One region of the Weizmannia sp. WK01 genome, then DNA from elsewhere that is predicted to be linked to it. Evidence: a T-box and tRNA genes for the amino acid it is inferred to sense, from the RefSeq annotation. Region 1 holds a T-box; the other regions hold tRNA genes.
What was found. A T-box is a leader RNA that pairs with one kind of tRNA and senses whether it is charged. The one in region 1 lies ahead of OF158_RS10885 (valine--tRNA ligase), so its partner is inferred to be a tRNA-Val.
Positions count from the first base shown of each region.

Region 2: it has a tRNA-Val gene. The T-box ahead of OF158_RS10885 (valine--tRNA ligase) is inferred to sense a tRNA for this amino acid. The anticodon was not compared.
Region 3: it has a tRNA-Val gene. The T-box ahead of OF158_RS10885 (valine--tRNA ligase) is inferred to sense a tRNA for this amino acid. The anticodon was not compared.

Region 1 covers NZ_CP109616.1:2,270,133-2,272,304, reverse strand. The annotation lists gene ysxE (spore coat protein YsxE) at 1-148, shown strand, start outside; gene OF158_RS10890 (hypothetical protein) at 165-356, opposite strand; T-box leader at 499-727, shown strand; gene OF158_RS10885 (valine--tRNA ligase) at 783-2,172, shown strand, end outside.
Region 2 covers NZ_CP109616.1:2,506,727-2,508,898, reverse strand. The annotation lists rRNA gene OF158_RS12085 (23S ribosomal RNA) at 1-399, shown strand, start outside; rRNA gene rrf (5S ribosomal RNA) at 677-792, shown strand; tRNA gene OF158_RS12075 (tRNA-Val) at 801-873, shown strand; tRNA gene OF158_RS12070 (tRNA-Lys) at 1,040-1,115, shown strand; tRNA gene OF158_RS12065 (tRNA-Leu) at 1,122-1,203, shown strand; tRNA gene OF158_RS12060 (tRNA-Gly) at 1,219-1,293, shown strand; tRNA gene OF158_RS12055 (tRNA-Leu) at 1,303-1,388, shown strand; tRNA gene OF158_RS12050 (tRNA-Arg) at 1,406-1,479, shown strand; tRNA gene OF158_RS12045 (tRNA-Pro) at 1,493-1,569, shown strand; tRNA gene OF158_RS12040 (tRNA-Ala) at 1,583-1,658, shown strand; tRNA gene OF158_RS12035 (tRNA-Met) at 1,683-1,756, shown strand; tRNA gene OF158_RS12030 (tRNA-Ile) at 1,772-1,848, shown strand; tRNA gene OF158_RS12025 (tRNA-Ser) at 1,867-1,959, shown strand; tRNA gene OF158_RS12020 (tRNA-Met) at 1,977-2,050, shown strand; tRNA gene OF158_RS12015 (tRNA-Asp) at 2,053-2,125, shown strand; tRNA gene OF158_RS12010 (tRNA-Phe) at 2,134-2,172, shown strand, end outside.
Region 3 covers NZ_CP109616.1:2,788,412-2,790,583, forward strand. The annotation lists tRNA gene OF158_RS13395 (tRNA-Leu) at 233-314, opposite strand; tRNA gene OF158_RS13400 (tRNA-Cys) at 324-397, opposite strand; tRNA gene OF158_RS13405 (tRNA-Gly) at 403-477, opposite strand; tRNA gene OF158_RS13410 (tRNA-Gln) at 481-552, opposite strand; tRNA gene OF158_RS13415 (tRNA-His) at 560-635, opposite strand; tRNA gene OF158_RS13420 (tRNA-Trp) at 644-717, opposite strand; tRNA gene OF158_RS13425 (tRNA-Tyr) at 726-807, opposite strand; tRNA gene OF158_RS13430 (tRNA-Thr) at 816-891, opposite strand; tRNA gene OF158_RS13435 (tRNA-Phe) at 896-971, opposite strand; tRNA gene OF158_RS13440 (tRNA-Asp) at 990-1,065, opposite strand; tRNA gene OF158_RS13445 (tRNA-Met) at 1,078-1,151, opposite strand; tRNA gene OF158_RS13450 (tRNA-Val) at 1,161-1,236, opposite strand; tRNA gene OF158_RS13455 (tRNA-Glu) at 1,248-1,319, opposite strand; tRNA gene OF158_RS13460 (tRNA-Ser) at 1,333-1,422, opposite strand; tRNA gene OF158_RS13465 (tRNA-Asn) at 1,427-1,501, opposite strand; rRNA gene rrf (5S ribosomal RNA) at 1,508-1,623, opposite strand; rRNA gene OF158_RS13475 (23S ribosomal RNA) at 1,800-2,172, opposite strand, start outside.

The DNA of each region.
Region 1 (2,172 bases):
CATCCAAACCGTGGAGGAATACTTTGCAAATGAAGGAAAACGCCATGAAGCGAGAGCAGTCGCGAAACTGCAGGAAAAGTACTGGCGAATGAAAAATACCGAGTATGTCGTCATGCAGTTGTCACAAGGGGCCGCCCCCGCGTCATGAAAAGCAGGAACGGCCACTAAAACCATTCATACTGAAACCCGAGATAAATGAGAATAAATATGGCAAGCAGCAAAACGTCAAACGTCGTCGGAAAAATAATCGTACGGATGGCCTGAAAGACGGAGAACGGAAGAATCAGCTGCTTGCACACTTTTTTTGCATTCCGCGCCCATGTACGGACGGCCTGTTTGTCAATTTTTTTCTTCATCATCATCCACCTATCCCTCAAAAATAATGTATGAAAAGCGGGCGGATCAGTGCATCCGCCGCATATTTTTTCTAAAAATGGGCAATGCTATTGACGATTTTCACAAAAACCGATACCATAAACTATAGTCAATTTCAAAAATCAAAGTACAATGAACGGGAAGAGTACAGATTTTGTTTCCATGCAGAGAGGGAAATCAGCTGCTGAAAGATTTCCTATGCGAAACAGGCTGGAAGGTCGCCCGGGAGTAGCTTTTGTGAAACCGAAAGTAGCAAAAGCCGGCGAAGTGCCGTTACTGACCCGAGAGTGCCGGGCATCCGTTTGCCCGTGAAAAAAGGTGGTACCGCGAACAGACTCCTTTCGTCCTTTTATGGCGAAGGGAGTTTTTGTGTTTATCCGTAAAAGACGCAGAAAGGAATGATGCAAATGGAACAGCAGGACATCAGCATGCCGACCAAATATGATCCGCAGGCTGTTGAAAAAGGACGCTATGAATGGTGGGTGAACGGCAAATTTTTCGAAGCAAAAGGCGACCCGGAAAAGAAACCGTACACGATTGTGATTCCGCCGCCGAACGTAACCGGGAAGCTCCACCTCGGCCATGCCTGGGATACGGCTTTACAGGATATTTTAACCCGGATGAAACGGATGCAGGGCTATGATGTGCTCTGGCTGCCGGGGATGGACCACGCCGGGATTGCAACGCAGGCAAAGGTGGAAGCCAAACTGCGTGAAGAAGGCAAATCCCGCTATGACCTCGGCCGCGAAAAGTTTACGGAAGAAGCATGGAAGTGGAAAGCGGAATACGCTCAATTTATCCGCAAACAATGGGCAAAACTTGGCCTTGGGCTCGATTATTCGCGCGAACGTTTTACGCTCGATGAAGGGCTGTCAAAAGCTGTAAAAGAAGTATTTGTTTCGCTTTATAAAAAAGGCTTGATTTACCGTGGCGAGTACATCATCAACTGGGACCCGGAAACGAAAACGGCGCTTTCCGATATTGAAGTCGTCTACAAAGAGGTGCAGGGCGCATTTTACCATCTGGCATACCCGTTAAGCGACGGTTCCGGCACGATCGAAATCGCAACAACGCGCCCGGAAACGATGCTCGGTGATACGGCGGTCGCTGTCCACCCGGATGATGAACGCTACAAACATTTAATCGGGAAAACGATTGTATTGCCGATCGTCGGCCGCGAAATTCCGATTATCGCAGACGAGTATGTGGACATGACATTTGGTTCCGGTGCCGTAAAAATTACGCCGGCCCATGACCCGAACGACTTCGAAGTCGGGAACCGCCACAATCTCGAACGCATCCTTGTGATGAACGAGGACGGCACAATGAATGAAAATGCCGGAAAATACAAAGGGATGGACCGGTTTGCATGCCGCAAACAGATTGTGGAGGACTTGAAAGCACTCGGCGTTCTTGTCAAAGTGGAAGACCATCTCCATTCGGTCGGCCATTCCGAACGGAGCGGCGCGGTTGTCGAACCGTATTTGTCGACGCAATGGTTTGTGAAAATGCAGCCGCTCGCTGATGCCGCAGTAAAACTGCAGGCGTCGGAAGGAAAAGTCCATTTTGTGCCGGAACGCTTCGAAAAAACGTACTTGCACTGGATGGAAAATATCCGCGACTGGTGCATTTCGCGCCAGCTCTGGTGGGGCCACCGGATTCCGGCCTGGTACCATAAAGAAACCGGCGAAGTGTATGTTGACACCGAGCCGCCCCGCGATATTGAAAACTGGGAACAGGATCCGGACGTGCTCGATACGTGGTTCAGCTCGGCGCTCTGGCCGTTTTCGACAATGG
Region 2 (2,172 bases), 240 kb from region 1:
CGATGTCGGCTCATCGCATCCTGGGGCTGTAGTCGGTCCCAAGGGTTGGGCTGTTCGCCCATTAAAGCGGTACGCGAGCTGGGTTCAGAACGTCGTGAGACAGTTCGGTCCCTATCCGTCGCGGGCGCAGGAAATTTGAGAGGAGCTGTCCTTAGTACGAGAGGACCGGGATGGACGCACCGCTGGTGTACCAGTTGTCTTGCCAAAGGCATCGCTGGGTAGCTATGTGCGGAAGGGATAAGTGCTGAAAGCATCTAAGCATGAAGCCCCCCTCAAGATGAGATTTCCCACAGTTTATACTGGTAAGATCCCTGAAAGATGATCAGGTTGATAGGTCCGGGGTGGAAGCGCGGCGACGCGTGGAGCTGACGGATACTAATCGATCGAGGACTTAACCACGAAAAGCGGAAGCGCCTTGCTCATCGGTGTACGGATTTCGGAGCTTTCGACTGAAATAAAGGAAACACGGCGAGGTATCGAGCCGATGCCTGCTTATCGTAGGGAGAAAGCGTAGAAATACGCTAGCCGATAGGCGCTGGAGCTGGACAACAGAAAAGCGGAGGTGCCTTACTAAAGGCACTGGCGCTAGATCATTTTCAAAGTTAAAAACGCATTCTCCGTTTACAGTTTCTTCTCCCATCCGGTTTTCAGGGAACACATCCCAAAATTATACAGGTCCGGTGATAATGGCGGAAAGGTCACACCCGAACACATCCCGAACTCGGAAGTTAAGCTTTCCAGCGCCGATGGTAGTTGGGGGTCTCCCCCTGCGAGAGTAGGACGTTGCCGGGCCATAATACGGAGGATTAGCTCAGCTGGGAGAGCGTCTGCCTTACAAGCAGAGGGTCGGCGGTTCGATCCCGTCATCCTCCATTTTTATGCCGTTCCGATTCAGGTGCAACCGGCTTCCATCGGAAGGTTGGGGATACTGGCTTGTGACCGGCATCATACTTCCCGGGAATCCTAAAAATAGATATGTACATATTTAACCCAATATAGTATAATTCTCTTTGTGACAAGTAATGTCATTATCGGATATGAGCCATTAGCTCAGTTGGTAGAGCATCTGACTTTTAATCAGAGGGTCGCAGGTTCGAATCCTGCATGGCTCACCATTTATCGCGGGTGTGGCGGAATTGGCAGACGCACCAGACTTAGGATCTGGCGCCGTAAGGCGTGGGGGTTCGACTCCCTTCACCCGCACTGTTTACATGATATGCGGAAGTAGTTCAGTGGTAGAACATCACCTTGCCAAGGTGGGGGTCGCGGGTTCGAATCCCGTCTTCCGCTCCATTTTATCCCGCCGGGGTGGCGGAATTGGCAGACGCACAGGACTTAAAATCCTGCGGTAGGTGACTACCGTACCGGTTCGACTCCGGTCCTCGGCATCAGTACCATGACAAATGCGCCCATAGCTCAATTGGATAGAGCGTTTGACTACGGATCAAAAGGTTAGGGGTTCGACTCCTCTTGGGCGCGCTTATTCCTGTTTCGGGAAGTAGCTCAGCTTGGCAGAGCACATGGTTAGGGACCATGGGGTCGCAGGTTCAAATCCTGTCTTCCCGACCATGAAGATCATAACGGGGCCTTAGCTCAGCTGGGAGAGCGCCTGCTTTGCACGCAGGAGGTCAGCGGTTCGATCCCGCTAGGCTCCACCAATCCACCAAACAGAGTCAAATAACGGCGGCGTAGCTCAGCTGGCTAGAGCGTACGGTTCATACCCGTGAGGTCGGGGGTTCGATCCCCTCCGCCGCTATATTTTGTATATATCGGACCTTTAGCTCAGCTGGTTAGAGCAGACGGCTCATAACCGTCCGGTCGTAGGTTCGAGTCCTACAAGGTCCACCATTTTTTATTTTTTCATACGGAGGAATACCCAAGTCTGGCTGAAGGGATCGGTCTTGAAAACCGACAGGCGGGTTACACCGCGCGGGGGTTCGAATCCCTCTTCCTCCGCCATTTCATTATTTTATCATCGCGGGGTGGAGCAGTCTGGTAGCTCGTCGGGCTCATAACCCGAAGGTCGCAGGTTCAAATCCTGCCCCCGCAATTGGTCCCGTGGTGTAGCGGTTATCACGCCTGCCTGTCACGCAGGAGATCGCGGGTTCGATTCCCGTCGGGACCGCTTGTTTTGGCTCGGTAGCTCAGTCGGTAGAGCAAAGGACTGAAAAT
Region 3 (2,172 bases), 520 kb from region 1:
CAGTTCTGTTCTCATTATAAAAGGAAAATCTAAGATAGTATTTCCAAACCTTTCTTATTAGATCAATTCCCTTTTTGTACAAGTTAAACAACTATAGATACTCACAAGTGTACGCTTTCAAGCAGCCACTTAAATTGGCCTCGGCTTCAATAATATAATTGCAATAAAAAAACGCTTCTCTTTATCTTGAGAAGCGTTCCATTTGGCATCAGCTTTCAATGTGATGCTATTATACCGGTGGTCGGGGTCGAACCGACACTCCCGAAGGAACACGATTTTGAGTCGTGCGCGTCTGCCAATTCCGCCACACCGGCATGATATGATGGAGGCGGCAACCGGAATCGAACCGGTGATAAAGGTTTTGCAGACCTCTGCCTTACCTCTTGGCTATGCCGCCATCAATGGAGCGGAAGACGGGATTCGAACCCGCGACCCCCACCTTGGCAAGGTGATGTTCTACCACTGAACTACTTCCGCATACTGGGCCAGCTGGATTCGAACCAGCGCATGACGGAGTCAAAGTCCGTTGCCTTACCGCTTGGCTATGGCCCAATAAATATGGGGCGGATGGTGGGAATCGAACCCACGAATGCCGGAGCCACAATCCGGTGCGTTAACCACTTCGCCACAACCGCCATCATAATGGCAGGGGCAGTAGGAATCGAACCCACACTGGAGGTTTTGGAGACCTCTGTTCTACCTTTAAACTATGCCCCTTTAAAAAATGGAGGGGGACGGATTCGAACCGCCGAACCCTGAGGGAGCGGATTTACAGTCCGCCGCGTTTAGCCACTTCGCTACCCCTCCATATTGCGTGGTGCCGGCCAGAGGACTTGAACCCCCAACCTACTGATTACAAGTCAGTTGCTCTACCAATTGAGCTAGACCGGCCAAATGGTGGCTCGGGACGGAATCGAACCGCCGACACAAGGATTTTCAGTCCTTTGCTCTACCGACTGAGCTACCGAGCCACAATTATGTAAAATGGATGGCGGTCCCGACGGGAATCGAACCCGCGATCTCCTGCGTGACAGGCAGGCGTGATAACCGCTACACTACGGGACCTTTATATGTAAATTGCGGGGGCAGGATTTGAACCTGCGACCTTCGGGTTATGAGCCCGACGAGCTACCAGACTGCTCCACCCCGCGATGATAAAATGGTGGAGGATGACGGGATCGAACCGCCGACCCTCTGCTTGTAAGGCAGACGCTCTCCCAGCTGAGCTAATCCTCCAGTTATAATGATGACCCGTACGGGATTCGAACCCGTGTTACCGCCGTGAAAGGGCGGTGTCTTAACCGCTTGACCAACGGGCCATATGGATCATGACGGAGAGCAAGGGATTCGAACCCTTGAGACAGCTTTTAGCCGCCTACACGATTTCCAATCGTGCTCCTTCGGCCTCTCGGACAGCTCTCCATGATGGCTCCGCAGGTAGGATTCGAACCTACGACCGATCGGTTAACAGCCGATTGCTCTACCACTGAGCTACTGCGGAATACAAGCCCGGCAGCGTCCTACTCTCGCAGGGGGAAACCCCCAACTACCATCGGCGCTGGAAAGCTTAACTTCCGTGTTCGGGATGGGAACGGGTGTGACCTTTCCGCCATCGCCACCGGACCTTAATGACAAAAATCATTATAACAAAGTTTTCATTTCTTATCAACAGGAATTATGTGATTCCCTGAAAACCGGATGGGAGAAAAAACTGTAAACGGAGAATGCGTTTTTACTTCTAACTTTGAGAATTGTCTAGCTCCAGCGCACCTTTTTCAAGGCGGCCTTCACTTTTCTATTTGGTTAAGTCCTCGATCGATTAGTATCCGTCAGCTCCACGCGTCGCCGCGCTTCCACCCCGGACCTATCAACCTGATCATCTTTCAGGGATCTTACCAGTATAAACTGTGGGAAATCTCATCTTGAGGGGGGCTTCATGCTTAGATGCTTTCAGCACTTATCCCTTCCGCACATAGCTACCCAGCGATGCCTTTGGCAAGACAACTGGTACACCAGCGGTGCGTCCATCCCGGTCCTCTCGTACTAAGGACAGCTCCTCTCAAATTTCCTGCGCCCGCGACGGATAGGGACCGAACTGTCTCACGACGTTCTGAACCCAGCTCGCGTACCGCTTTAATGGGCGAACAGCCCAACCCTTGGGACCGACTACAG